3 regions of the Cutibacterium granulosum genome follow, and region 1 is predicted to be linked to each of the others. Evidence: riboswitches for the same ligand, from Rfam matches in the RefSeq annotation. Region 1 holds a riboswitch; each other region holds the start of a gene.
What was found. Region 1 has a riboswitch for cobalamin ahead of CKV91_RS02765 (anaerobic ribonucleoside triphosphate reductase). Riboswitches for the same ligand answer to the same signal wherever they lie in the genome.
Positions count from the first base shown of each region.

Region 2: another riboswitch for cobalamin. It lies ahead of CKV91_RS04740 (ABC transporter substrate-binding protein); the one in region 1 lies ahead of CKV91_RS02765 (anaerobic ribonucleoside triphosphate reductase).
Region 3: another riboswitch for cobalamin. It lies ahead of CKV91_RS02375 (ABC transporter substrate-binding protein); the one in region 1 lies ahead of CKV91_RS02765 (anaerobic ribonucleoside triphosphate reductase).

Region 1 is NZ_LT906441.1:660,719-667,679, reverse strand. Features, by position in the region: gene CKV91_RS02770 (4Fe-4S single cluster domain-containing protein) at 1-124, opposite strand, end outside; gene CKV91_RS02765 (anaerobic ribonucleoside triphosphate reductase) at 130-2,562, opposite strand; cobalamin riboswitch at 2,611-2,825, opposite strand; gene CKV91_RS02760 (LutC/YkgG family protein) at 2,959-3,630, opposite strand; gene CKV91_RS02755 (LutB/LldF family L-lactate oxidation iron-sulfur protein) at 3,630-5,162, opposite strand; gene CKV91_RS02750 ((Fe-S)-binding protein) at 5,165-5,956, opposite strand; gene CKV91_RS02745 (L-lactate permease) at 6,009-6,961, opposite strand, start outside.
Region 2 is NZ_LT906441.1:1,125,777-1,132,737, forward strand. Features, by position in the region: gene CKV91_RS04725 (aminopeptidase P family protein) at 1-1,348, opposite strand, end outside; gene CKV91_RS04730 (zinc ribbon domain-containing protein) at 1,485-2,210, shown strand; RNA gene rnpB (RNase P RNA component class A) at 2,398-2,777, shown strand; cobalamin riboswitch at 2,975-3,159, shown strand; gene CKV91_RS04740 (ABC transporter substrate-binding protein) at 3,201-4,220, shown strand; gene CKV91_RS04745 (FecCD family ABC transporter permease) at 4,217-5,251, shown strand; gene CKV91_RS04750 (ABC transporter ATP-binding protein) at 5,248-6,042, shown strand; gene CKV91_RS04755 ((2Fe-2S) ferredoxin domain-containing protein) at 6,039-6,671, shown strand; gene CKV91_RS04760 (CstA-like transporter-associated (seleno)protein) at 6,694-6,909, opposite strand; gene CKV91_RS04765 (carbon starvation CstA family protein) at 6,906-6,961, opposite strand, start outside.
Region 3 is NZ_LT906441.1:558,530-565,490, reverse strand. Features, by position in the region: gene CKV91_RS02400 (multicopper oxidase domain-containing protein) at 1-374, shown strand, start outside; gene CKV91_RS02395 (GNAT family N-acetyltransferase) at 513-818, shown strand; gene CKV91_RS02390 (6-phosphofructokinase) at 1,101-2,225, opposite strand; gene CKV91_RS09320 (hypothetical protein) at 2,516-2,668, opposite strand; gene CKV91_RS02385 (transcriptional regulator) at 3,010-3,792, shown strand; cobalamin riboswitch at 3,805-3,940, shown strand; gene CKV91_RS02375 (ABC transporter substrate-binding protein) at 4,168-5,280, shown strand; gene CKV91_RS02370 (ABC transporter substrate-binding protein) at 5,340-6,584, shown strand; gene CKV91_RS02365 (FecCD family ABC transporter permease) at 6,653-6,961, shown strand, end outside.

The DNA.
Region 1 (6,961 bases):
ACGGGTCCCAGCTGGCAGGATTCTGGCACCCTCGGCAGTGCAGGGAGCAGCCTTGGGCGAAGACGGCGTATCGCACCCCGGGTCCGTCGACGATGGACTCGGGCTCGATCCCCGCGATCCTCATCTGCGTCAGCCGTGCCGGACGCGGTCGTTGACCTCGGCGCGCTTGGCGTCGTTGAACCGGTCCAGTCCACCGACGAGGTAGCCGGTGATGCGACGAATCCGCTCGAACGGCCCGGACTCCTCACCACGCCCGCACCGGGGGCACTCGTCGTCGATGATGCCGGTGTAGCCGCACTCCGGGTCACGATCGACCGGGTGGTTGATCGACCCGTACCCCACACCGGCGTCGTGCATGGCCCGCACGATCGTCTCGAATGCCTCGACATTGCGGCTGGGATCGCCGTCGAGCTCGACGTAGGAGATGTGCCCGCCATTGGTCAACGCATGGAACGGCGCCTCCAGGCGGATCTTCTCGGCTGCACCGATGTGGTGCCAGACCGGGATGTGGAACGAGTTGGTGTAGTAGTCACGGTCGGTGATTCCCGGCAACGCGCCGAACCGTTCCCGGTCCATCCGCACGAACCTGCCCGACAGCCCCTCGGCCGGGGTGGCCAGGGTGGAGAAGTTGAGCCCGGTCTCCTCGGCGGCGCGGTCGGTACGCTCCCGCAGATGGCTGATGAACCGGTACCCGAGGTCCCAGGCCTCCTGGGACTGCCCGTGATGGGCCCCCACGAGGGCGGTGAGGGTCTCGGCCAGGCCGATGAACCCGATCGAGAGGGTTCCGTGCCGCAGCACCTCCTCGACGCTGTCGTCGGGACCGAGCCCCGCAGAGTCGATCCAGACCCCCTGCCCCATGAGGAACGGGAAGTTACGCACCTTCTTGCGAGCCTGGATCTTGAATCGCTCCAGCAGCTGATCGATGACCAGGTCGATGGATGCGTCGAAGTCCGACATGAACCGATCGACGTCATGGTCTGCCTGGATGCCCAGACGCGGCAGGTTGATGCTGGTGAACGAGAGGTTGCCACGCCCCCAGGTCTGCGCCCTGCTGGTGTCGTGGACGTTGGACATGACGCGGGTGCGGCAGCCCATGTAGGCGATCTCGGTCTCGGGATGGCCGGGGCGGTGGTACTCGGCGTTGAAGGGGGCGTCCTGGAAGGAGAAGTTCGGGAAGAGACGCTCGGCGCTGGTGCGGCAGGCCAGCTGGAAGAGGTCGTGGTTGGGGTCGCCAGGATGGTAGTTGACCCCTTCCATGACGCGGAAGATCTGGATCGGGAAGATCGCCGTCTCGCCATTGCCCAGCCCGGCGCGGGTGGCCTCCAGCAGGCAGCGCATCACCAGCCGGGCCTCCGGGCTGGTGTCGGTGCCGTAGTTGATCGAGGAGAACGGCGTCTGGGCACCAGCGCGCGAGTTCATCGTGTTGAGGTTGGCGATGAAGGCCTCCATCGCCTGGTAGGTGGCCCGTTCGGTCTCGGCCACCGAGCGGGTGCGTACCTCGTGGTGGACCCGGACCACCTGCTCGGCGGAGAGTTCGGGCCAGGCCTCGGCGAGTTTTTCCCGCTCGGCGTGCTGGGTGGCGTCGTCGGCCTCCAGGGGCCAGGTGGCGGCAAGCCGCGTCACCTCGTCCTGACGTTCCTGGTCAGCACCGAGGACGCCAGCGGACTGAGCCATGTTGGCTCGCATCCGATCGGCGCAGGTGAGGGCGACGCCGGGGGCCATGTCCCGGTCGAAGTTGGGGACGGCCTGACCACCATGCTGGTCGTTCTGGTTGGACTGGATCGCGATGCACGCCAGGGCTGCGTAGGAGTTGATCGAACGCGGGGAGCGCAGGTGTCCGTGCCCGGTGGAGAAACCGGTGCGGAACAGCTCGCTGAGGTTGATCTGGCAGCAGGTGGTCGTCAGGGTGAGGAAGTCGAGGTCGTGGATGTGGATGTCACCGTCCCGGTGGGCGGCGGCATGGGCCGGGTCGAGCACCGAGAGCAGGTTGAACTGCTTGGCCGACTCGGTGCCGAAGCGCAGCATCGAGCCCATCGCTGTGTTGCCGTCGACGTTGGCGTTCTCGCGCTTGACGTCGCTGTCCCTGGCATCGGAGAAGGTGATCTCGCGCAGCGAGGTCATGAGGGCCGACTGCTGTTCGCGAGCCGTGGAGCGGCGCTGCCGGTAGAGGATGTATGCCTTGGCCGTCTCGGCCTGGCCGCGCTCCATGAGGACCTTCTCGACGACGTCCTGGATGTGTTCGACGTCGGGGATCACGGGGCCGGTCGCGGTGGCGGCCACCGTACCGGCACCGGGGCGCTGCTCGCTGCGTAGTTCGTCGACGACGGCCAGTGCGACGCTCAGCGAGATGGCCTCGGCCTCGGCGACGCCGGTGGCCTCCAGGGCCTTGCGAGCGGCATGGGCGATGCGGGCTGGGTCGAAGGCGACGATGCGCCCGTCGCGCTTGCGCACCTGACGTAGCACGGTGGAGGACGTCTGCCCCGGTCCATGCGACGTGAGCTGGGACGTGGTGGTGTGCCTCACGGGTGTGGTCGAGGGCGTCTGGGGGTGGTGTACGGTCATGTCTCTCCTCGGAGTTCGCCGCCCCTGTCACAGGGCTCGTGCAGCCGGGTCACAGCCCGGGTACTGGCAGGTCTTCGGACTCGGGGACGCGATCGTTCGATCTCCTACTGGACGACGCTTCCCAGCCAGTGGCCAGTGCGTGTGTCGCCGGTCGTTTCCCATACCGCTGCGGGACAGTCCCGGATTCCCACCGGGTTCCCTCTTGGCTCTCATATCCCAACATCTTGTGTTTGGACTGAAAGACCAGTACGACATCTAGTTATACACCATGTGGAACCCGCCGGTAGGCACATCTTGGGGCGTGTTCGGTGCAGGCGAATCTGCGGGCATGAGGAACGCCTCCACCCGATTGCTCGAGCGGAGGCGTTCCCCAAGGGATTGCGTCAGTCGATCAGCTCACTGATCCGTCACGACGATGACGTGGAGCTGACGGGGACCGTGCACCCCATTGACTCGGGCCAGCTCGATGTCACTGGTCGCCGAACCGCCCGAGATCCACGTCAGCGGGTGATGATCGAGCACGGCCGGTCTGACGGCCTGCACGGCCTCCGGCACATCGGAGACGACCTGGCTTGCCTTGATCACGCAGACGTGACGGTCGGGAACCAGGGTGAGGGCACGTCGTCCCTGATCGGCCAGATGGGTGAGCACGATGGTGCCGGTGTCGGCCACACCGGAGGCAGCCGCCGTGACGACGGCCTGGGTGTCGTCCAGCTCGGTCTTGCTCAGTTCCGGATCGTCGACACGAACCTCGATGCCAGCCTCGGAGATGGCCGTGCGCCAGGACTCGTCAAGCCCGGAGGGGACGACGACGGACTCGTCGGCCCCGGTCTCCTTGAGGGCGTCGACGACGGCCTGGGGCACGTCGACGGCGGGAACCTCCACGACGGAACAGTTGTAGTCGCGCACCCGCTGCACGAAGGTGCCCACGACGTCGTCCATGTCGATGCCCCGACCGTACTGCCAGGTGATCGGCGCATCCTTCTGCGGATCGGACTGCGTGACGTCTGCGGTGGCCTGGCGGATCCGGGCCAGGATGTCCTCACGGGCCTGAACTTCGTCGATCATCAGTGCTCCTCCCGATTCTTCTTCCACCAGTTGCGGAAACTCTGCGACGGGATCTCGTCGACGTCGCGGTACTTGAGCCATCGTTCGGCCACGGGAACCGGGATCGGCCCCAGCTTCTTGCCGCGCATCACCTTGCCGGCCAGCTGCGAGCCCTTCTGGACCATCTCGAAGTGCTTGGCGTCGCTCAGGGCCCACTGTGAAGTCTTCATGAGCCCCATCTCACCGGCTACCTCGTAGTCGGCGGGGATCTTGTCGGCCTTCTCGGACTGCACGACGCGCTGACGCAGGTGCACGAGGATGTCGGTGAAGGGGATCTTCACCGGGCACACCTCGTTGCACGCACCGCACAACGAGCAGGCGTAGGGCAGGCCACGGTCGACGGGGTCCTCCACACCACGCAGCTGCGGGTTGAGGGCGGCACCGATCGGTCCGGGGTACACCGAGCCGTAGGCGTGGCCGCCGGTGCGCTCGTAGACCGGGCAGATGTTGAGGCAGGAGGCGCAGCGGATGCAGCGCAGCACCTCGCGTCCCAGCTCGTCGGCCAGGGCGTCGGTACGACCGTTGTCCATGAAGATGACGTGCTGCTCCTGGGGGCCGTCACCCTCGGTGACACCGCTCCACATCGAGTTGTAGGGGTTCATCCGCTCGCCGGTGCCCGAACGGGGCAGCAGCTTGAGGAACACCTCGAGGTCGTCGTAGCTGGGCAGCACCTTCTCGATGCCGACGACCGACACGAGGGTCTCGGGCAGGGTGAGGCACATGCGGCCATTGCCCTCGGACTCCACGATGACCAGTGATCCGGTGTCGGCGAGCACGAAGTTGCCACCCGAGACGGCCACTTTGGCGCGCAGGAACTTCTCACGCAGGTGCAGACGGGCCGCGTTGGTGAGCTCCGGAGGATTCTCCGAGATGTCCTCGGGGGCCGGGCGGCCGTAGTTCTTCATCTCCTGCAGGAAGATCTCCCGCACCTCGGAACGGTTGCGGTGGATGGCCGGCACGACGATGTGGGAGGGGCGGTCGTGGCCCAACTGCACGATGAGCTCGGCCAGGTCGGTCTCCCAGGCGGCGATGCCCTGTTCCTCCAGGTACTCGTTGAGGTCGGTCTCCTGGGTGGTGATGGACTTGATCTTGACGACCTCGTCCACCCCCTTGGCCTTCGCGACCTGGGCGACGATCTCGTTGGCCTCCTGGGCATTGCGGGCCCAGTGCACGTGCACCCCGTTAGCCTTGAGGGATTCCTCGGCCTGCAGCAGGTAGGTGTCCAGGTGACGCCCCACCCGGTCCTTGATCTCCTTGGCGGCACCACGCAGATCCTCCCAGTCCGGGGACTCGGAGACGCGCATGGCGCGCTTGTTGCGGATCGTCGTGGTGGCGTTGCGCATGTTCTTGCGCTGCACACCAATGCTCAGCTCACGCTTGGCGGCTTCGGAGAACTTCGGCATCCCCAGGAACGTTCCGGGGTTGTCCGGGGCCGGGGTGAGACGGGCGACCCCGTTGTTGCCCTCGGTGATCCGACGCAGTTCGGTGGTCATGGTCAGTCCTCCTCCGTGTTCGCCAGGATCTCGGCGAGGTGAATGGGCTTGACGCCAGAGTTCTGCCGCGACAGCACTCCGCCGATGTTGAGCAGGCAGGAGTTGTCACCTGCGACGACGTACTCGGCACCGGTCTCGCGCACGTGACGGGCCTTGTCGGCCGCCATGGCGGCGCTGACGTCGGGGTTCTTGATGCTGAACGTACCGCCGAAACCGCAGCACTGTTCCTCGGCGGGCAGGTCCACCAGGGTCATGCCGCGCACGTTCCTGAGCAGCTGGTAGGGGCGGTCGCCCAGGTGGATGAGACGGCGTCCATGACATGACGGGTGATAGGTGACCGAGTGCGGGAAGTAGGCGCCGACGTCGGTGACACCCAGCACGTCGACGAGGAACTCCGGCAGATCGTAGGTGCGCTTGCTGGTCTGGGCCGCGGCTCGCTCGAGCCCCTTGTCGCCGATGTGCTCGGCGATCATGGTGTGCTGATCACGCACGGCTGCGACACACGAACCCGACGGGGCGACGACGTAGTCGTAGTCGCTGAACGCGTCGACGTAGGAACGGATCATCGGAACCGTCTCGTCGAAGTATCCGGTGTTGGTGGTGATCTGGCCGCAGCAGGTCTGCTCGTAGGGGAACTCGACGGTGCAGCCGAGTCGCTCGAGCAGGCTGGTGACGGCCTGCCCGGTGCGAGGGAACATGACGTCGTTGATGCACGTGATGAACAGTGCGACGGTCATCCCCTGACCGGGACGCCCAACCTTCTCGGTGGCGTTCTGCGGGGTGATGGTGGTCATTGGAGCACCTCCTGATGGTGCATGGAAGGGGTTGACGACGTGACAGTAGTAATCATGGCACCATCCAGCCCAGGACCGGGGTGGACATGAGTCCAACGAGGATACACATGAGTACCAGCAGGATGAGGGAGTACTTGAACACCTTCCTCAGGATGACCGACTCGCCGCCAGCCAAGCCGATGGCAGTGGCGGCCACGGTGAGCGACTGCGGGGAGATCATCTTGCCGACGACACCACCGGAGGCACCGGCACCGACGAGCAGGTGCTTGGTGCCCGCCACGCCCAGGTGGGATCCGGCGCCGATCTGGTCACCCACGCTGGCCTGCAGCTGGGAGAACAGGATGTTGGCCGAGGTGTCCGAACCGGTGACATAGGTACCGATCCAGCCGAGGATCGGGGCGAGGAACGGGTAGACGGCACCGGCACCGGCGATGAACAGCCCCAGGGCGAGGGTCTGGCCCGAGTCGCCCATGACGTAGGCCAGGGCGACGACCGCGCCGATCGTCAGGGCGGAGAACTTCATCTTCTTGGCGTTGGTCCACAGTTCGGTGAAGATGTCCTTGATCGACACCCGGTAGATGAGCCCGACGAGGATGGCAACGATGGCCAGCAGGAATCCGGGTTGCGACAGCCAGGGCCAGGTGAAGGTCTGGTGGGCCGATGGTGCGCCGGAGGCGGACATGATCTCCGACAGCCCAGGCCAGGTCATCGGGGTGTCCGCCTTGACCAGGCCCTGTTTGATGCTGGGGATGGCTGCCACGGAGAAGACGACGATGACGAGGATGTAGGGCACCAGGGCCATGAAGATACGGTGGCCGGTGAGACCTTCGGTGGATGGGGCCTCGGCCGAGACGGGTTCGGTCTCCAGTGCCTCGTCCATGGGGATGCCGATACGCTCGGCGGCTTCGCGGCCGCCCTTGGGCTTCCACACCTTGAGGAAGATCATGGCCAGGGCGACGGTGACGACGGCGGCGAAGATCTCGGTGAGGTTGTACACGGCTGTGC
Region 2 (6,961 bases), 470 kb from region 1:
GTTCGTCGGACATGCACATCCCCTTGCGCAGGGGGCCAGAGTAGTCCTCACGGCGGGCCTGGGAGCAGTCGTGGACGTCCAGACCGAGATGATGGCTCGTGCCGTGCACCATCCAGCGACGGAACTGACCGCCCTCGGGGGAGACGGCGTCGTCCACACTCACCGGAAGGATCCCCCAGTCGGCCAGGTACTCACAGATGACCCGGATCGCCGCCTGGTGGATCTCGGCGTGGTCATGGCCCACCCGAGCCACCTTGGCGGCGGCGTCCTGGGCATCCAGGACGGCTTGGTAGACCCGGCGCTGGGCCGGTGAGAACGTGCCGCTGATGGGCAGGGTACGGGTGATGTCTGCGGTGTAGAGGGAGTCGATCTCGATGCCGGCGTCGATGAGGATGAGTTCTCCGGGGCGCAGGTCGCCGTCGTTGCGCACCCAGTGCAGGGTGTTGGCGTGGTCGCCGGCGGCACAGATCGAGCCGTACCCGACGTTGTTGCCCAGGTGACGGGCGTGCAGTCCGAAAATGCCTTCCATCCATCGCTCGCCGCGGCCGCGCCGCACGGCCTCGGGCATCTGACGGATCATGTCCTCGAATCCCACCTTCGACCTACGGCAGGCGTCGCGCAGCTGCTCGATCTCCCAGTCGTCCTTGCAGAATCGGGCGTCTGAGGTGAACTCGTCGAATGCCTCGTCGGCAGCTGCGTCGCCACGTCCAGAGGTGGTCTGACGGGCGACGTCGACCTTGTCGGTGATCGACGGATCGGCCTCCCGGATGACGCGCAGCGGCGCGGAACCGCCCGGGGCCGAACTGCTGAGGGCGGCATCCAGCTCGGCGATGTCACGGCACTGCAGGCCGGTCATCGTCGACATCTCCTCCAACGACTCGCGCTTTCCGACCCACATCTCGCCGTAGGTGGGATCGGCGTAGAACTCCCGATCGGTGCGCGGGGCGCGCGGTTTGAAGTACAGCACGTCGCGGGTGGTGGACCCGGTGGTGTCGATGACGAGCACCGCGTTGGGCTCCCGATCGGTGCCCAGCCCGGAGTAGTAGACGAACGTCGTGTGTGGACGAAACGGGAAGTCGCAGTCGTTGTTGCGACGCATGAGCACGCCAGCGGGGATGACGAGCACCTCGCCGGGGAACCTTGCGGCCAGGACGTCACGGTGCGTGCGCGCCGAGGGCACCGAGTCCAGGGGCTGTGGCATGGTGGAGTCGTAGGGCTGCCAGCCAGTGGGGATGAAGTCACGAAACGCCTGGGAGAACGGGGTCTGGCGTTTGGGGACCTTCTGCTCATCAGCGGCCTGGATCTGGGAACCGGCGGGCCTGCCGGAACGATCAGTCACATCAGTCATGGAAACTCTCGCCTCTCCGTCGAATGTGCGATGGGTGTCATTGTAATGAGCCGGGTCCAGCCGGATAGGCTGGCTCTCACAAGTTCAGCAGAGTCTGGTGGTCAAGCTCCCCGGGTTCACAGTTGCAGGAGGTAGCGTGAAGGCAGCACCGCAGGACCAGTGGAAACTTCTCGACCTGGCCGAGACCGACCGGCTCATCGCCCGTAGGCGTCATGATCGCAAGGTTCTTCCCCAACTCGCCGAGCTCAGGAAACTTGCTGGCTCGCGTCAGAGCCTCGCCGAGGATCTTGTCGCCAAGCAGACGGTCGTCTTCGACCTCAAGGCCGACCAGAAGCGCATCGAGGCAGACCTTGCCCCGGCGAGGGCCCGTCTGGAGCGCAACCAGGCCACGGTGGATGCCGGCCAGATCGATCACAAGGCACTGCGCGGTCTCACCGACGAGATCGAGCACCTCAAGCGGCGTATCGGTGATCTGGAGGATGCCGAGCTCGACATCATGCAGCGGGTCGAGGAGGCTGAAGCGGCTCAGGAGCAGGCCGACGAGGCCCGCAAGGCCCTTGACGGCCACATTCGCGAGGTGCTGGCTTCCCGGGACCATGACCTCTCCGAGATCGACGCCGAGCTCAAGCGTCTCGTCGCGCAGCGCACCGCCCAGGCCGGGGCGCTCCCGGCCGATCTGCTCAAGCTGTACCAGACTCTGCTGGAACGCACCGGGATGGGGGCCGGCAGGTTGGAGCATGGCGTGTGCAGTGCCTGCGGAATCGTCGCCAATCCTGGCGACCAACGCCGCTACGACCAGGCCCCGGCAGACGAGGTGCTGCGCTGTGAGGAGTGCGACCGCATCATGGTGCGTCCCCTGTGAGACGACATTTCCTTTGAGGAGTGGGGCTCTGAGTGGTGAATGGGATTCTGACCGGGCCGTGGTCCGAGGTGGGCCGGTCACGTTCCGGCGAAGGTGCTCGAGGTGGAGAGTGCCGGTTCCGCCAGGTGTGGTGTGCCCCATCGGCTGTCATGAAGCGATGCTCACGGGCTAGAATGGATGTTTGGACGAGCCACCCGGGGTGATCGCGGCAGACGATGATCTGTCGAGGAAAGTCCGGGCTCCACAGGGCAGGGTGGTGGGTAACGCCCACCCGGGGAGACCCGCGGGACAGTGCCACAGAAAACAAACTGCCGAGAAATCGGTGAGGGTGAAACGGTGAGGCAAGAGCTCACCGCGGCATCGGTGACGGTGTCGGCACGGCAAACCCCACCCGGAGCAAGGCCAAGAAGACCGTGAGGTCGCGGACGTGTTCGAGGGCTGCCCGCCCGAGCGCCCGGGTAGGCCGCGCAGCTGCAAGGCTGGAGGGCGTCGGCAACGACGTTCACAGATGGATGATCACCGGCCCCCATGGGGTCACAGAACCCGGCTTACAAGGGTGGCTCGTCCCTTTTTCAGTCAAGGACTTGTGGTGGGTTGATGGGTTCTGTGGTGCAGCAAAGCTTTTAGCGATGATGGGTGCTGAACGGTACAGAAAAAGACGAGACGTAGGTGTCACGTCTATAAGGACGTCTGCCATGAGGGTGTCGAAGGATTGGCTGAGTTGCGAAACAGGAAGAAGAATTTCTTTTCTGGGGCGTACACGGATTAGTATATGGCAGTCAGGTTGCTGGAGATTCTCCGGCGCAGGAATCCGGTGAGAGACCGGAGCTGACGCGCAGCGGTATGACTGATCCACCCGACTCGAGCCACTGGTGCCACTGGTACCGGGAAGGTGTCGGAAAACGGAGATGAGGTTGAGCCCGAAGACCACCTGACAACGTCCTGTCGGTTCCCCGGCCGCGAACGCCGGTCACAGAAAGCTGGCTTCTCATGCCCATGTGCTCATCCTTGTCACATCGCTTCGTCATGGGGTTGGTCGTGCCCGCCACTCTGCTCGCTGGCTGCGCAGGTGCTCCCGAAGATCCCGTTTCCAGCGAGCCATCCTCTGCGTCGGTGTCCCAACCGTCCGCAGATCGTGTGGAAGTCACCAACTGTGGTCAAAAGATCATTCTCGACAAACCTGCCACCAGGGCTGTAACTCTCAACCAAGGCGCCACGGAGGACGTCCTGGCCATCAATGGCGCATCAAATCTGGTTGGGACGGCCTACCTAGACGGCGAGATTCCTGCCAAGTGGCGAAAGTCCTATGATTCGGTCAAGGTGCTGGCCAAGGAGTATCCGTCCAAAGAGACCTTCTTGGCTGCCAAACCCGACCTTGCTCTTTCCTCTTTCTCCAGTGCCTTTACCGACAAGGCTGTCGGAACCCGGGATGAGCTCGCGAAGCAGGGAATCGCCACATACATCAGTCCCTTCGGATGTCCCAAAGGCACTAAGTCGGCCGAGACGACGTGGGGCAATGTCTGGAAGGAAATGCGCGAGGTCGGATCCCTCATCGGGGCTCGGGACGGCGCCGACACTGCGATCACCAAGCAGCATGAGTACCTGCGGGACGTGACTACACACAAGCACGGTACCGGAACCTCGATCGTGTGGTTCGATTCTGGGGACAAGACCCCGTTCATCGGTGCCGGTAACGGTGGTCCACAGCTGCTCATGGATGCCGTGGGAGCCAAGAATGTCTTTGCGGACGTCGATGGCGGATGGGCCGATGGTTCCTGGGAAAAGATTGTGGCCTCCGATCCGGACGTCATCGTCGTTGCCGATGCCAAATGGTCCACCGCGAAGGACAAGATCGCTTATCTCAAGGGCGATCCGGTTCTCAAGCAGATGAGAGCTGTCAAGGAGAACAAGTTCGTAACGGTGCCATTCTCCCAAAGTACCCCGGGTGCCGAGCTGATCGACGGTGCCAAGACTCTTAACGATGGTTTGGCAGAGATCGCTGGGAAATGATCCGCTCACGTAACTGGTTGTTGGCTGCCTTTCTTGGTACTGCCCTCGTTGCCAGTGCCTTGGTCGTACTGGGAGTTGGGGCAGTCCATGTGCCGGTTCACGATGTGATTCGGGTGGTTGCTCGACGATTTCGACTCATCAATGGCTCTGATGTCACCGTCCTTGACGATCGGATTGTCTGGCAGTTGCGCGCCCCGCGCGTCATCGGATCGATGGCCGTCGGCGCTTTGCTGGCGATGTGCGGCGCGGTACTGCAGACCCTGACCGGTAATGACCTGGCCGACCCCTATCTGCTCGGCATCTCCAGTGGAGCCTCGGTAGGTGCGGTCTTCATCCTCATCATCGGAATCTCCAGCACTCTGGGGCAGTCCGTCCTCATGACACTGGCCTCCTTCGGCGGGGCGGTCGGGGCCCTGGTCATGGTGCTGGCCATGGCCACTGGCAAGTCCGGGGAGTTACCCGCCAGCCGGACCATCCTGGCCGGGGTGGCCGTCGGACAGTTGTGCGGCGCGGCGGTGTCCATGATGATCATGGTGTGTGGTGAGTCGAACGCAGCTCGATCAGCCCTGTCGTGGACCCTCGGGTCGTTCACCGGTGTGAGATGGGGATCGACGATCACCCTGGCCGTCGCCACCGTTCCGGCCCTCATCGCCGGGATGGCATTGTGCCACACCCTTGACGCCTTCGCTTTCGGTGACGTCAGCGCGATGTCCCTGGGAGTACCGGTCAACACCGTGCGCTGGATGATCATGGTTGGCACCGCCCTGCTGACCGCTCTCAGCGTGGCCTTCGTCGGCCCCATCGGATTCGTCGGGCTGACGGTCCCACACATCGTGAGGTTCTGGACCGGGCCGCGACACGCCCGGCTGCTACCGGTGTCGGCCCTCGTCGGGGCCCTGCTCATGGTGTGGTCCGACACCGCAGCGAGGTGCTTGCGCCCTGACACCGAGATTCCCGTCGGGGCCATCACTGCGGCCGTCGGAGCCCCGGTGCTGGTCGTCCTGCTGCGTCGACAGGCGTCTCGATCATGAGTGCCGGGACAGCAGCAACGTTGCGAGCTGAGGATCTTGGTTGGACGGTCGACGGGACGACGATCTTGTCCGGGGTCGACGTGGAGATTCGGCCAAAGGTCATGACGATGGTCATCGGGCTGAACGGATCCGGGAAGACGACCCTGTTGCACCTGCTGGCCGGGTTGCGGAAGCCCAGCGCGGGGCGGGTGTGGTTGGGGGAGCGTGATCTCTCCGGGATCGGGGCCAAGGAGCGCTCCCGGGTGATGGCCCTTCTCGAGCAGAGTCCTTCGGCTCACGTGGAACTGACGGTGCGTGACGTCGTCCAGCTCGGACGCATTCCCCATCTGGGAGGCTGGGGGATCGGCAATCTCAGTCGCCGAAGAGGGCGTGACGGAGATGCCGTCGAGAACGCGATGGCGTCAACCGGAGTTGCTGATCTTGCTGACCGGGCATGGTCGTCCCTCTCGGGAGGGGAGAGGCAGCGTGTTCAGTTGGCCCGAGCTCTCGCCCAGGATCCTGAGATCCTGCTCCTGGACGAACCCACGAATCATCTCGACCTGCGTCACCAGATTGACCTGTTGGAGAGAGTGCGTGGTCTTGGTCTGACAACGGTGACCGTCATCCATGATCTTGACCTGGCCGCCGCCTACGCGGATGACCTCGTCGTGCTGGACTCGGGCCGGATGGTCGCAGCAGGGTCGGCCTCCGAGGTACTGACTCCTGACCTCGTCCGTGAACATTTCGGAGTCGACGGCGAGGTTTGGTCAGATTTCAGACGTGGATTCACCTGGCGGGGATTGCAGCCATGACGACGCGCATCGCGGTCTCGCTGCGCTGGGAGGATTCCTCTGACGCGGTCAGCGCAGAAGCAGTGGCCCGTCACGTGGATGCCGACCGGAACGCATGTCTGCAGGGTCCTGGACCGGCGCTCGTAGATGTCCTCGACGCCGCTGACGACGACCGGGTCGAGCTCGTCGGATGGAGTTGCGATGACGGACCGGTGCCGCTGTCCTGGCTTCGTCGCGTCGCCGGCCAGTGGGTCCGTGTCCATGAGAACGGACCCACCGTCGTCGTGCATGTCGGGGTTGTACGTCCCGACCAGGAGTTTGCCGGCGAGTGGCGAACCGTGACCGGGGCCGAAGCGCCGTTGCACAACCCTGCCTGGCGGGAATTCCCCTCCTTCCGACACCATCTGCTCACCTGTCGAGGACCTCGCTGCAGCGCAGTCGGCGCCGCAGACCTGCATGCACGCCTGCAGGCGAAGCTGGCCCAGTCACACGCCTTGGACACAGAGGTTCTCGTCACGGTGACGGGGTGCATGTATCCGTGCAACCACGCCCCACTCATCGTGGTCTGGCCGGACGGCAAGTGCATTCAGTTGACCGAGGACAACCTTGACCGCATCGTGTCAGAACTGACCGGGCCATCCCGTCAGTGACGGGAAGGCCCGGTGGTAAGGATCAGCAGCATCGTGCCTGGGGGTTGCGGTCCTGACGGTCGCACTGGTCGCGCCAGAACGCCTTCTCCGGCATCGGCTCATGACCCGTGCGTCGACACCACTCGAGGTAGTTGTCGTAGGCGTCAGCTTCCGTGACCCCGCGCACCCACCACCGCAGTGACGACCACCATCGTCGCCACAGTGGATCGGTGGGCAGATGCCGTGGTGCGGCGCTCACGCGTGTTCCTTGTGAACGTGCTCCAGGTCAAGCTCGGGATGGGTCTCGTAGA
Region 3 (6,961 bases), 100 kb from region 1:
TCGACACCGGAAGGATCGCCGACGAGAAGGTCGACCTCACGATGTTCAACGGTCATGCCAACCAGTATCTCTTCGCCCCGCTGCAGGCCCGGGTAGGTGAACGGGTGCGGTTCTGGGTGCTGGCCGCCGGACCCAGCCGGGGGATGAGTTTCCACATCGTCGGGGCACAGTTCGACACCGTGTTCAAGGAGGGAGCGTACCTGCTGCGCCGCGACGATCCTGGTTCTGGCGGGTCCCAGGCCCTCGACCTGGCAAGTTGTCAGGGCGGATTCGTCGAGACGGTGTTCACCGAGCCGGGCCGCTACACCTTCGTCAACCACTCCTTCGTCGAGATGGAACGTGGCGCACGTGGATTCATCGAGGTACGGCCATGAGCCACGACTGTTGAGCCGCCCGACCCACAACGTCTTGCCGCCAGACCTGCGAATCTCTGGGCGGCGACCGACGCCACCAATCGCCGTGGGAGAAGTGCAGGGGGGAACAATCCGCCACGAGAACTGGTTACCATCACCATGAGCGATGTCACTGTGACCAGAAACGCAGAACAGTCCCGTTACGAGGCCCACATCGACGGCGAACTGGCAGGGTTTGCGCACTACACGCAGCAGGACGATGTCGTCGTCATGGATCACACTGAGACCGAGGACGGCTTCACCGGGCGCGGCGTGGCAAGCCAGGTCGTCAAGTACGCCTTGGACGATCTGGCAGGTCAGGGTGCCACCGTGCGACCGACCTGCCCGTTCGTCGCCTCGTGGCTCGACAAGCACCCGGATCACCCGATCACGGTACAGCAGGGCGGTCACGGGCAGCAGGGCTGAGCCACCACCCGACGTTTTGACTGAGCCACCTGTCTCGAGATCGACTCCCACCGCCGCGGAGCTCCCAATGCTGCAGGCTCTCTGCGACGCGGGGGCCGTCCTTGATGCACCCAGTGCGTCCGGGTCGGGGCCCCGATCATCCGTGCCGAACCGGCCTGTGACGGCCGGGCGCACTGGTTGATCGCCGGGTCGCCTGGGAGCAGGTCTTGTGTCGCCCGAAGCCCTGTGCTGCCCGGGAGCACAGGATGCCCACCAGGCCGGGCAGAGCCGTCACCTCGTGGCTCAGTCGCCGAGGCTGGTACCCACTTCACGGGCGGCTTCCACCCACGGGTGGTCCGCCGGCACGTACTTCACCTTGCCGGCCATCTCCTTGAGGGCGACGGTGTCGGTGCCGGAACCCTTGGCGGCCACCATGATGCCGAAGTTTCCCTCCTGCACCATGCGGGCACCCATCGTGCCCAGCCGGGTGGCGAGCAGTCGGTCGTGGGAGCACGGCGTGCCACCGCGCTGGACGTAGCCCAGGATCGACACCCGAGACTCCAGGCCGGTGGCCTCCTCCAGCTCGGAGGCGAGCTTGATGGTGTTGTCGCGCATGGAGGCCTCCAGGTCGCGCTTGGCGCGTTTGGCCGCCGGTTTGGTCTTGGCACTGGAGTTGTCCACGAGGGCACGAGCACCCCGCAGGGCCATGGCGTCCGAGACGTCGCGCGCCCCCTCGGCCACGGCGATGACCGAGAAGTTGAGTCCCTGGCTGCGTCTCCTCTCCACGGCCTCGGCAATCGACTCAAGCTTGTAGGGCACCTCGGGCAGCAGGATGATGTCTGCCCCACCGGCGATGCCCGATCCCAGGGCCAGCCAACCGGCCCGGTGCCCCATGACCTCGGCCAGGATGATCCGGTGGTGGGAGTGAGCGGTGGAGTGCAGCCGGTCGATGGCGTCGGTGGCCACCTCCAGGGCGGTGGAGAAGCCGAACGAGTCGTCGGTGCCGACGATGTCGTTGTCGATGGTCTTGGGCAGGTGGATGACGTTGAGACCGGCCTTGTGCAGTTTGTAGGCGTTCTTGGAGGTTCCCCCACCACCAAGTGTCACCAGGGCGTCCAGGCCGAGCTTGTCGTAGTTGTCGACGATGGTCGGCACCATGTCCGTCTCCTCGCCATTGACGATCATGCGATTGACCTTGTCACGGCTGGTTCCCAGGATCGTCCCGCCCACGGTGAGAATGCCGGAGAGGTCGCGTTGGGTGAGGTCGACGTAACGGTTCTGCGCCAGGCCCAGGAATCCGTCATGGAAGCCGACGAGTTCCATGCCGTACTCGCGGATGGCCGCCTTGCCGAAGCCACGGATTGCTGCGTTGAGGCCGGGGCAGTCTCCCCCGGCGGTGAGAATGCCGACTCTCTTGTGGTTTCCCATGCTTCCTCCCGGTCGCTCACACCATCGGTCGTCTCACACCATGTTCGCAGATGACATGGCAGGGACGCACACCCCGGGTGTGCGGGAGACGTCGCACAGACGAAGAAATCTCAGGAATGCAGGATGCACGGGTGCAGGCGAAAATCCTGGCATCACGACGTGGACGAGGGGTCGGCCGCAACATCGATCCCGACCAGCCCCAGCACCGTTGACAGGCAGGACACCGTGACAGGCAGGGTACAGACGTGCCCGGGGGTCAGCATGTATCGCTGACTCACATGTGCGCCTCATCAGCAAGGACGCTGGCGCCCTGCCAACCCGTCGATCCCCTCCAAGGCGATCCGCCGCACCTGAACGTGTCGATGATGTCTGGCCGTCGCGAGACGTTCCGCAACGATGACACCCGCCACGAGCGCTGCCGTCACCACCAGTCGTGCCTTCACACCTACCCCCTGTCTGTACCACCCAGTGTTGCACCGTCAGACGTCACGTGTGCTGAAGCAACCAAGCCGAATGCTACGCATCCGACGACGGGTGGCCCCAGCGAGTGACTCCAGGGCAATTCTGCTCCAGCCCGGCATCTGGCTCACCGAGGCGAACAGTGTTCGCTCAACCCTCACCCACGCAACCCTCCCACACGCGATTGAATGGCATGGTGCGCAGTCCCAGCCCAGCCGTACCTCATGAACCATCAGCCGCGCCGCACGAACCAGGCGAGGTTCAGCGTCACGCCCCCACCGCCGTCCCCCGAAACAGCACCGGGAGCCTCCATGCCGACACCCAGGTGTCTCGGCTGCGCGACCTGCTGCTCGCCGACGTACCGGCTGGGCGCCTGGTCATCGCCTGTGACGCAGTCGGGGGCATAGGCTCACGGCCCGGGGACTCCTACCCTGCCGATCCGACGTGGTGTGCCCACCTGGCCGCGCGAGTACCACTGCTGGAGATACTGTGTGGGGGAGCCCAACCGATGGTCCTCGTCAACACCCTGTGTCAGGACGCCGCCTCGGCCCAGCCAATGATCGAGGAGTTCCAGCGGTGCGCGGTCGCCACGGGGATCGACCCCCAGGCCGTCACCGGATCGACGGAGGACAACGTCATCACCACCCAGACCGGGATCGGGGTGACGATCATCGGGGTACGACCGGGCAGAGCCCCTGGCACACCGGGTCCCGGCGAGGCCCCGACAGCAACGGCACAGGGGCAGGAAGCCGACGTGCTCGTATGCGTCGGTTCCCCGATCTCGGCGCCGGATGACGAGGTATGCCCCGGTCGGCGCGAGATCGTCACCCTGGACGAGGTGCGTGCGCTGCTGGGCTCGGGCCTGGTGCACGACTGTGTACCGGTGGGGTCGCACGGAATCGCCTGGGAGGCCGATCAAATCGCCGCCACCGCAGGACTGCGGTTCGATCCCGGCAGGACCGATCTCGATCTCACGAAATCCGGCGGACCGTCGACCTGCATCGTGCTTGCCTGCGCACCAGAAGACGTCGGCGAGCTGCGCACACATGTGAGCGACGACCGGCCGTGGGCTCGGATTGGCACATTGCAGCCCCAGCACAGGGATTGACACCAGACATGCTATTTTGTGCGTGTCCCGGGTCGGACTCGGCCCGAGGTACTCCGCAGCGAGCGAAGTCGGTGCAAGTCCGACACTGTCGCGCAACGGTGATGCCCTCCAGCTCAGTCCGGTCGCCTCCCTGCGAAGTGGCATTCACCGACTCTCGCCGTAGGAGTCTGCCGAGCACACCGGGTGTGCCCCAGCGGGTCCTGCGACACGACTGCAGGAGACTTCATGGGTACTCCACTGCCGAGACGTGTCTCGGTCCTTCTCACCCTTCTCGTCGTACCTTCCCTGGCCCTGACGGGCTGCTCGGGCACGAAGGACGGCTCCACCTCCCCGAGCGCCTCGACGACCACCCCATCAGCTGGCACCGGTGCCAACATGTCCGGGTGCATCAAGTCCGGGGAGTTCGACAAGGACAAGGACTACTTCGGTGACAAGGTCACCTTCACCGGGGCCAGGAACGTCCACGTCAGCTATCACAAGTCCTACAAGGTCCTCACCCTCGGCAAGCAGGACAAACCGGCGCAGACCTTCGTGTTACTGCAGTGCGGTGCCCCCAGACCAACGCTCACCGGTGAGCTCGCCAAGGCCCCGATCATCGACGTCCCGGTCAAACGGATCGCCGCCTCCTCCACCACCCAGATCCCGGTCCTCCACACCCTGGGGTCCTTGGACGCAGTCGTCGGCGTCAACCAGCTCGAACAGATCTACCGCGGACCGGCACGAGACGCCCTCGAGGCCCGCAACACGCCCAGCTACGGGTCAAGTCGGATGCAGATCGACACGGAGAAGCTCATCTCCCTCAAACCCGACGCCGTGCTGGCCGCCAGCTCAGAGGTGAAGGAGTTCAAGCAGGTGCAGTCCGCCGGCATCCCGGTGCTGCAGGACCTCGACTATCTCGAGTCCACCCCGCTGGCCCGAGCCGAGTGGATGAAGACCTACGGCATCCTCCTCAACAAGGAGGGCGCCGCCACGAAGAACTTCGACGGCATCACCAAGCGCTACACCGAGGTGGCGAAGAAGGCCAGGAACGCCACCGACAAGCCCAGCGTGCTCGTCGGCCAGGAGACCAAGGGGCAGTGGTACGTCCCGGGAACCGACTCCTACATGATCAGGTTCATGACCGACGCCGGAGCCACCGACGCCATGTCCCAGGCCGTCAAGGGCAGCGGAGCCACCCCGACCGACGCCGAGGTCGTCTTCAAGTACGGCTCCAAGGCCGATTTCTGGCTCAACGGCAACTACATGTCCATGACGACGTGGCACGGCAAGGACGACGCCCTCAAGCAGAACCCGCGCTACGCGAACCTGTCGGCCTTCCAGCACGGCAACGTCTGGAACCCCAGCAAGCGCACTGCCCCAGACACCGGGAACGACTTCTGGCAGTCCGGGACCGTCCAACCCGACGTCGTGCTGGCCGACCTCACGTACATCTTCCACCCTGACCTCATGAAGGGGTACACGCCGTACTACTACACCAAGCTCAGCTGACCCTCTCAGCGGCGATGTTCGCCGCACCGCCATCCCTTCACCTCCACTTGGGAGCAACCATGTCCATCAATCGTCTGGTGGCGGGCCTAGCCGCCATCGCCATGTGCATCGCCACCCTCGCCGGGTGCTCACGCTCCGAGAAATCGGATTCCTCGGCGGACACGCCGTCCAGCACGTCCTCCCAGCAGGGCTGCATCAAGGACTTCGACTCCTCGAAGGACTACTTCACCGACAAGGCCACCTTCCGCGACGCCCGCGACATCACCGTGTCGTACCACAAGTCGTACAAGGTGGTGACGCTCAAGCACCCGTCGAACACCGCGAAGAAACCCGTGCAGTACGTCCTGGTGCAGTGTGGCGCCCCGCAGCCGAAGCTGGACGGTGACCTCGCCAGGGCGCAGAAGATCACCATCCCCACCACCAAGGTGGCGCTGGGTTCGACGACCCTGCCGATGAAGTTCCAGATGTTGGGAAAGCTGGACTCCGTGGCTGGCATGGTCAACGTCGACAGGGTGGGGAATTCGAACACCCGTCAGGCCCTCAAGGACCACAAGGTCGCCAGTTTCGCGGCAGGTGACAACGCCACCGAGATCAACACAGAGAAGCTGGCGGCGCTGCGCCCGGACCTGTTCATCTTCAACCTCGTCAGTGGCAGCGACAACACCAGCAAGATCGACAAGATCAAGGAGATGGGCATCCCGGTCGTCGCCGAGCCGAACTTCCTCGAGAGCACCCCGCTGGGGCGTGCCGAATGGATCAAGTACGACTCGCTGTTCGTCAATGCCGAGAAGACGGCGAACCAGAAGTACGACGAGATCGCCGAGAAGTACCATGCGACCGCGAAACGCGCCGCCACGGTGACGACACGACCGACCGTGCTCCACGGATCGCAGTACAAGGGCGTCTGGTACATCAAGCCCAACGAGAACTACTCCATCCAATTCCTGCGCGACGCAGGCGGTGAGTACGTGTTCAAGGACCTTCACGGGGTGGCATCCAGGAAGCTGGACACCGAGGCCATCATCAAGAAGGCCCACGATGCCGACTTCTGGATCGACGGGCCGGAGAAGTCGTCCATCCCGGAGATCCTCAAGGCCGACCCACGTCTGAAGTCGCTCAAGGCCCTCGACAACGGCAACGTCTGGGACGCCACCCTGCGAGCCGACCCGAAGCACGGCAACGACTACTGGCAGACCGGGGTCGTGCGCCCCGACCTCGTCCTGGCGGATCTGACGGCGATCCTGCACCCTGAGCTGGATGCCGATCACCAGTTCTACTTCTACCGCAAGGCCACCGCGAAGTGACTGCGACTCAGGATCAAGTGCCGGGCCGTCGCGGGAGGCACGGACGTCACGAGACACACGGCGAGCGGATCAGGGGCACCTGGTGGAACAGCCACCAGGAGACGCCACAGAACCGAGAGGCACCGGGCCGGGACGTACGAGGTCAGGATGGGCGGGGTCGGGACGTGCGGGATCACCGGGATGTGCGGAGCCGCCAGACGCAGGGACGACGCGGGCTGCCACTGCCGGTGCGTTTCACGATCCTCGCAACGATCCTCCTCGCCGTCACCCTGGCCGGCCTGGCGCTGGGATCGGTGAACATCCCGCTGGGTGACGTCATGACGATCCTCACCGGTGGCACCGACGTCGACCCAGTCTCGATGACGATCATCCGCGAC